Regions from separate parts of the Streptomyces sp. NPDC048370 genome, predicted to be linked through region 2. Evidence: predicted binding sites of a transcription regulator. Region 2 holds the regulator's gene; the other holds the start of a gene.
The links. Region 2 encodes HrcA, which represses chaperone genes, less so after heat shock. Its sites were predicted from a motif close to TTNGCACTCNGNNNNNCNGAGTGCNAA; they were not measured.
Positions count from the first base shown of each region.

Region 1: groES (co-chaperone GroES) is a predicted target of HrcA. The motif match lies at 1,130-1,156, and genes of this name have one in related genera.

Region 1 covers NZ_JBICYI010000021.1:120,253-123,564, forward strand. Annotated here, with positions in the region: gene ACGFYP_RS32815 (polysaccharide deacetylase family protein) at 1-758, shown strand, start outside; partial or broken gene ACGFYP_RS32820 (polysaccharide deacetylase family protein) at 755-877, shown strand; gene groES (co-chaperone GroES) at 1,303-1,611, shown strand; gene groL (chaperonin GroEL) at 1,731-3,312, shown strand, end outside.
Region 2 covers NZ_JBICYI010000004.1:381,327-384,638, reverse strand. Annotated here, with positions in the region: gene ACGFYP_RS12595 (DUF3097 domain-containing protein) at 1-74, opposite strand, end outside; gene ACGFYP_RS12590 (MBL fold metallo-hydrolase) at 85-807, opposite strand; gene hrcA (heat-inducible transcriptional repressor HrcA) at 1,016-2,035, shown strand; gene dnaJ (molecular chaperone DnaJ) at 2,036-3,175, shown strand; gene ACGFYP_RS12575 (nitronate monooxygenase) at 3,262-3,312, shown strand, end outside.

The DNA.
Region 1 (3,312 bases), on a different contig from region 2:
CGGCCGCCGCCCTCGACGCGTACGTGGAGAAGGTCCGTGAGCGGCGCGTCGCCCGGGCCGCCGCCGCCAAGAAGTGGGGCCTGGATCGGCCTCCCCTCGAGGCTCCCGCCCCACCCGCCGTGAAGCCGAAGATCACCACCCGCAAGGGCTTCGAGACGGACGGCGAGGGGCTGCCGCCGGTCTTCACCACCGTGCCGACCAAGGAGAAGATCGTCTTCCTGACGATCGACGACGGCGCGGAGAAGGACCCGGAGCTGATCCGGATGATGAGCGATCTGAGGATCCCGTACAGCGCCTTCCTCAGCGACTACCTCGTCAAGGAGGACTACGGCTACTTCAAGAAGATGCAGGCCGCCGGCGTCTCCCTGCACAACCACACCCTCAACCACCGCTACATGCCCGGGCTCTCGTACGGCGCGCAGAAGCGCGAGATCTGCGGGATGCAGGACACCATCGAGAAGCGGTACGGGAAGCGGCCCCCGCTCTTCCGGCCGCCGTACGGGAACTACAACGAGGACACGCTGCGCGCGGCGAAGACGTGCGGGGTGAAGGCCGTTCCGCTGTGGGCCTCGGAGGCGTTCCCCGACCGGATGGAGTGGCGCGAGTGGGACCGGGACCTGCACCCCGGCGACATCGTGCTCACGCACTTCCGGGGCAAGGAGGACTGGAAGGGCTCGATGCCGGACATGATCCGCCGGGTGATGAAGACGATCACGGCCAAGGGGTACGCGGTCGCGAAGCTCGAGGACTACGTGTGAGACGCGCGCGCCGGCTGGCGGCCGGTCTCGTGCTGGCCGGCGCGCTCATGGGCGTGACGGGGTGCGCCTCGTCCGTCGATCCGATCGAGCGTCTCGGACGGAAGGCGGCGCGGCAGGTGGGGGAGGCGGGGGCGGGGGACGGGGCGCTCTCGAGGACGGCGGTCCGGGTGTTCCACGGGCTCGCTCGGCTTGACGACGGCAGGGCGACCGCGGGAACGGCGGGGCGTCCCTGAGGGCGGCGGCCCCGGGGACGGCGGCCCTGGGGACGGCGGGGCGTCTCCGAGGGCGGCGGCGGGGCCCCACCCGTACGGAACGATCGGCTCCGTCGCGCCGTTGCCCGTACCGGGACCGAATCGCCACGCGGCACTGAATTGGCACTCCGCTTGACCGAGTGCTAATCGCAGTCATAGTCTCGGGTCTGGCACTCCCCACTGGAGAGTGCCAACACAGCGACGGGCAGGTCCGGCACCCGCGACGACGGATCCACCTGGTCGCCACCTCAGACAGTTAGCCCCGTGAGATCTCCGAAGGGGGAGGTCGGATCGTGACGACCACCAGCTCCAAGGTTGCCATCAAGCCGCTCGAGGACCGCATCGTGGTCCAGCCGCTCGACGCCGAGCAGACCACCGCCTCTGGCCTGGTCATCCCGGACACCGCGAAGGAGAAGCCCCAGGAGGGCGCCGTCCTCGCCGTGGGCCCGGGTCGCTTCGAGAACGGCGAGCGTCTTCCGCTCGACGTTCAGGTCGGCGATGTCGTGCTGTACAGCAAGTACGGCGGCACCGAGGTGAAGTACAACGGCGAGGAGTTCCTCGTCCTCTCGGCTCGCGACGTGCTCGCGATCATCGAGAAGTAGTTCACCGAAGTACCTGAAGCAGATGCTTTGAGCTGCGCCCCTGACCCCGCACCGGGCGTCCGGGGCGCAGTTCGTTTCACCAGTTTCACCACGAATTCCGAGAGGGCTGAATCGCTCCCATGGCGAAGATCCTGAAGTTCGACGAGGACGCCCGTCGCGCCCTTGAGCGCGGCGTCAACAAGCTTGCCGACACGGTGAAGGTGACGATCGGCCCCAAGGGCCGCAACGTCGTCATCGACAAGAAGTTCGGCGCCCCCACCATCACCAACGACGGTGTCACGATCGCCCGCGAGGTCGAGATCGAGGACCCGTACGAGAACCTCGGTGCCCAGCTGGTGAAGGAGGTGGCGACCAAGACCAACGACATCGCGGGTGACGGCACCACCACCGCCACCGTGCTCGCCCAGGCGCTCGTCCGCGAGGGTCTGAAGAACGTCGCCGCCGGTGCCTCCCCGGCCGCCCTGAAGAAGGGCATCGACGCCGCGGTCAAGGCCGTCTCCGACGAGCTGCTCGCGACCGCCCGTCCGATCGAGGACAAGTCCGACATCGCCGCCGTGGCCGCGCTCTCCGCGCAGGACCAGCAGGTCGGCGAGCTCATCGCCGAGGCGATGGACAAGGTCGGCAAGGACGGTGTCATCACCGTCGAGGAGTCCAACACCTTCGGCCTGGAGCTCGACTTCACCGAGGGCATGGCCTTCGACAAGGGCTACCTGTCCCCGTACATGGTGACCGACCAGGAGCGTATGGAGGCCGTCCTCGACGACCCGTACATCCTGATCAACCAGGGCAAGATCTCCTCGATCCAGGACCTGCTGCCGCTCCTCGAGAAGGTCATCCAGGCCGGCTCCTCCAAGCCGCTGCTGATCATCGCCGAGGACGTCGAGGGCGAGGCCCTGTCGACCCTGGTCGTCAACAAGATCCGTGGCACCTTCAACGCCGTGGCCGTCAAGGCCCCGGGCTTCGGCGACCGCCGCAAGGCGATGCTCGGCGACATGGCCACCCTCACCGGTGCCACCGTCATCGCCGAGGAGGTCGGCCTCAAGCTCGACCAGGCCGGTCTGGACGTGCTGGGCACCGCCCGCCGCGTGACGATCACCAAGGACGACACCACCATCGTCGACGGTGGCGGCAACTCCGAGGACGTCGCGGGTCGCGTCAACCAGATCAAGGCCGAGATCGAGTCCACCGACTCCGACTGGGACCGCGAGAAGCTCCAGGAGCGCCTCGCGAAGCTGGCCGGCGGCGTGTGCGTGATCAAGGTCGGCGCCGCCACCGAGGTGGAGCTGAAGGAGAAGAAGCACCGTCTGGAGGACGCCATCTCCGCGACCCGCGCCGCGGTCGAGGAGGGCATCGTCTCCGGTGGTGGCTCCGCTCTGGTCCACGCCGTCAAGGTCCTCGAGGGCAACCTCGGCAAGACCGGCGACGAGGCCACGGGTGTCGCGGTCGTCCGCCGCGCCGCCGTCGAGCCGCTGCGCTGGATCGCCGAGAACGCCGGCCTCGAGGGCTACGTCATCACCTCGAAGGTCGCCGAGCTCGACAAGGGCCAGGGCTTCAACGCCGCCACCGGCGAGTACGGCGACCTGGTCAAGGCCGGCGTCATCGACCCGGTGAAGGTGACGCGCTCCGCGCTGGAGAACGCCGCCTCGATCGCCTCCCTCCTCCTCACCACCGAGACCCTCGTGGTGGAGAAGAAGGAAGAGG
Region 2 (3,312 bases):
ACGTCCGCCGGTACCTCCGGCACGGGCGCGGAGCGCTTCCAGGGCGGTGTCATGTCCGGGTTGTAGCTGCGCATTTGCGCGACGTTATGCGACGGAGAAGCGGCGTGCCAGTTCCTCGCGTTGGTGCCGTACGAACGTGGCGTCCACCGTCGCCCCGTGGCCCGGTACGTACACCGCGTCCTCCCCGCCCAGCCGCAGCAGCCGGTCCAGCGCGTCCGGCCAGCGCGAGGTGATCGCGTCCGGGCCCGCCTGCGGCTCCCCCGACTCCTCCACCAGGTCGCCGCAGAAGACGATCTCCCGCCCGCCGGGGATCAGCAGAGCCAGGTCGTGGGCCGTGTGGCCCGGGCCCACGTTCGCCAGCAGCACCTGCCGGCCGCCCAGGTCCAGCGTCCACTCCCCGGAGACCACGTGGTGCGGCGCCACCAGGACGTCCACCGCCTCCGCCGCAGCGAACGCGTCCACCCCTTGCCGTACCGCGTCCACCATCAGCTCGCTCCCCTCCCGGCGCAGCAGCGCGTCCACGCCCACCGCCCCGTACACCTCCGCCCCCGCGAACGCCGCCGTGCCCAGAACATGATCGAAGTGCGGGTGGCTCAGTGCGATGTGCGTCACTCTTCGGCCGCCCGTCAGCGCCTCGATCTGGGTCCGTAGCTCCGTTCCCTCCCGGAGCGTGGAGCCCGTGTCGTACAGCAGTACCGCCTCTTCGCCCACCACCAGGCCCACCGTGGCGTCCCAGATCGGCAGGCGGCGCCTGCCCACCCCGTCCGCGAGCCGCTCCCAGCCGAACTCTTCCCAACCGACGTCCATGCCGCGACGCTATCCGCAACGACGCGACGTCCGGCGACGTCCGGCGCGATGTCCGACCCGACGCACGACGCGACCTCCGACGCGGCCTCCTTGCCAGGAGCGATGCCCGCCGCCGTACACTGGCCGGGGGATTCCTGGCACTCGGGCAGGGCGAGTGCCAAAAGCGGAGCAACCGAAGCAACCGATACGACAGCTGGAGGTGTGCGCGATGCTCAGCGAACGCAGACTCGAGGTGCTGCGCGCCATCGTCCAGGACTATGTCGGGACGGAGGAGCCGGTCGGCTCCAAGGCGCTCACGGAGCGCCACAAGCTCGGCGTCTCGCCCGCCACCGTGCGCAACGACATGGCCGTCCTGGAGGACGAGGGCTACATCGCCCAGCCCCACACCAGCGCCGGACGCATCCCGACCGACAAGGGGTACCGCCTCTTCGTCGACCGGCTCGCCGGCGTCAAGCCGCTGTCGACGCCCGAGCGGCGCGCGATCCACAACTTCCTCGACGGAGCCGTCGACCTCGACGACGTCGTCGGGCGCACGGTCCGGCTGCTCGCGCAGCTGACCCGCCAGGTCGCCGTCGTGCAGTACCCGTCGCTGACCCGCTCGACGGTCCGGCACGTGGAGCTGCTCTCGCTGGCGCCCGCCCGGCTGATGCTCGTGCTCATCACGGACACCGGCCGCGTCGAGCAGCGCGTCATCGACTGCCCCGCGCCGTTCGGCGAGACCTCGCTGGCCGACCTGCGTGCCCGGCTCAACAGCCGGGTCGTCGGCCGCCGTTTCGCGGACGTGCCGCAACTGGTGCAGGATCTCCCGGAGTCCTTCGAGGAGACGGAGGACCGCGGCACGGTCTCGACGGTGCTCGCGACCCTGCTCGAAACGCTGGTGGAAGAGCACGAGGAGCGGCTGATGATCGGCGGTACCGCCAATCTGACCCGCTTCGGCCATGACTTCCCCCTCACGATCAGGCCTGTGCTCGAAGCCCTTGAGGAGCAGGTCGTGCTCCTCAAACTGCTCGGCGAGGCCAAGGACTCGGGCATGACCGTACGGATCGGGCACGAGAACGCCCATGAGGGCCTCACCTCCACGTCCGTCGTCGCGGTCGGCTACGGTTCGGGCGACGAGGCAGTCGCCAAACTCGGCGTGGTCGGACCGACCCGCATGGACTACCCCGGAACGATGGGAGCGGTACGCGCAGTGGCACGTTACGTCGGACAGATCCTGGCGGAGTCGTAAGTGGCCACGGACTACTACGCCGTACTCGGCGTGCGCCGCGACGCGTCCCAGGACGAGATCAAGAAGGCATTCCGGCGGCTCGCGCGCGAGCTGCACCCGGATGTGAATCCCGATCCGAAGACGCAGGAGCGGTTCAAGGAGATCAACGCCGCGTACGAGGTGTTGTCGGACCCGCAGAAGAAGCAGGTCTACGACCTCGGCGGCGACCCGCTGTCCGCTTCCGGCGGCGCCGGTGGCGCGGGCGGCTTCGGCCAGGGCGGCTTCGGGAACTTCTCGGACATCATGGACGCGTTCTTCGGTACGGCGTCGCAGCGCGGGCCGCGCTCGCGCACCCGGCGCGGCCAGGACGCGATGATCCGGCTGGAGATCGACCTCAACGAGGCGGCCTTCGGTACGACGAAGGACATCCAGGTCGACACGGCCGTCGTCTGTACGACGTGTTCCGGTGAGGGCGCGGCGCCCGGCACCTCCGCCCAGACCTGTGACATGTGTCGCGGTCGCGGTGAGGTCTCGCAGGTCACCCGGTCCTTCCTGGGCCAGGTCATGACCTCCCGCCCCTGCCCCCAGTGCCAGGGCTTCGGCACCGTCGTCCCGACCCCGTGCCCCGAGTGCGCGGGCGACGGCCGGGTCCGCTCGCGGCGCACGCTGACCGTGAAGATCCCGGCCGGTGTCGACAACGGCACGCGCATCCAGCTGGCCGGCGAGGGCGAGGTCGGCCCGGGCGGCGGCCCGGCGGGTGACCTGTACGTGGAGATCCACGAGGTCCCCCACGAGGTCTTCCAGCGGCGCGGCGACGACCTGCACTGCACGGTCACCATCCCGATGACGGCGGGCGCGCTCGGCACGAAGGTGCCGCTGCAGACGCTCGACGGGCTCGAGGAGGTCGACATCCGGCCGGGCACCCAGTCCGGCCAGTCGATCCCGCTGCACGGGCGCGGCATCACGCACCTGCGCGGCGGCGGACGCGGCGACCTGATCGTCCACGTCGAGGTGACGACGCCGACGAAGCTCGACCCCGAGCAGGAGCGCCTGATGCGCGAACTGGCCAAGCTGCGTGGCGAGGAGCGGCCGACGGGCCAGTTCCAGCCGGGGCAGCAGGGGCTGTTCTCGCGCTTGAAGGACGCCTTCAACGGGCGGTAGGGCGGCCCCGGGAGGCCCCCGGAGTGCGTAGGCAAGGGCGGTGTCCGCAGCGCGGATGCCGCCCTTCCTTATGGCACGATGCCTGCATGTCCACCGCGCTGAACGATCTCTCCCGATACCCGATCGTGCAGGCTCCC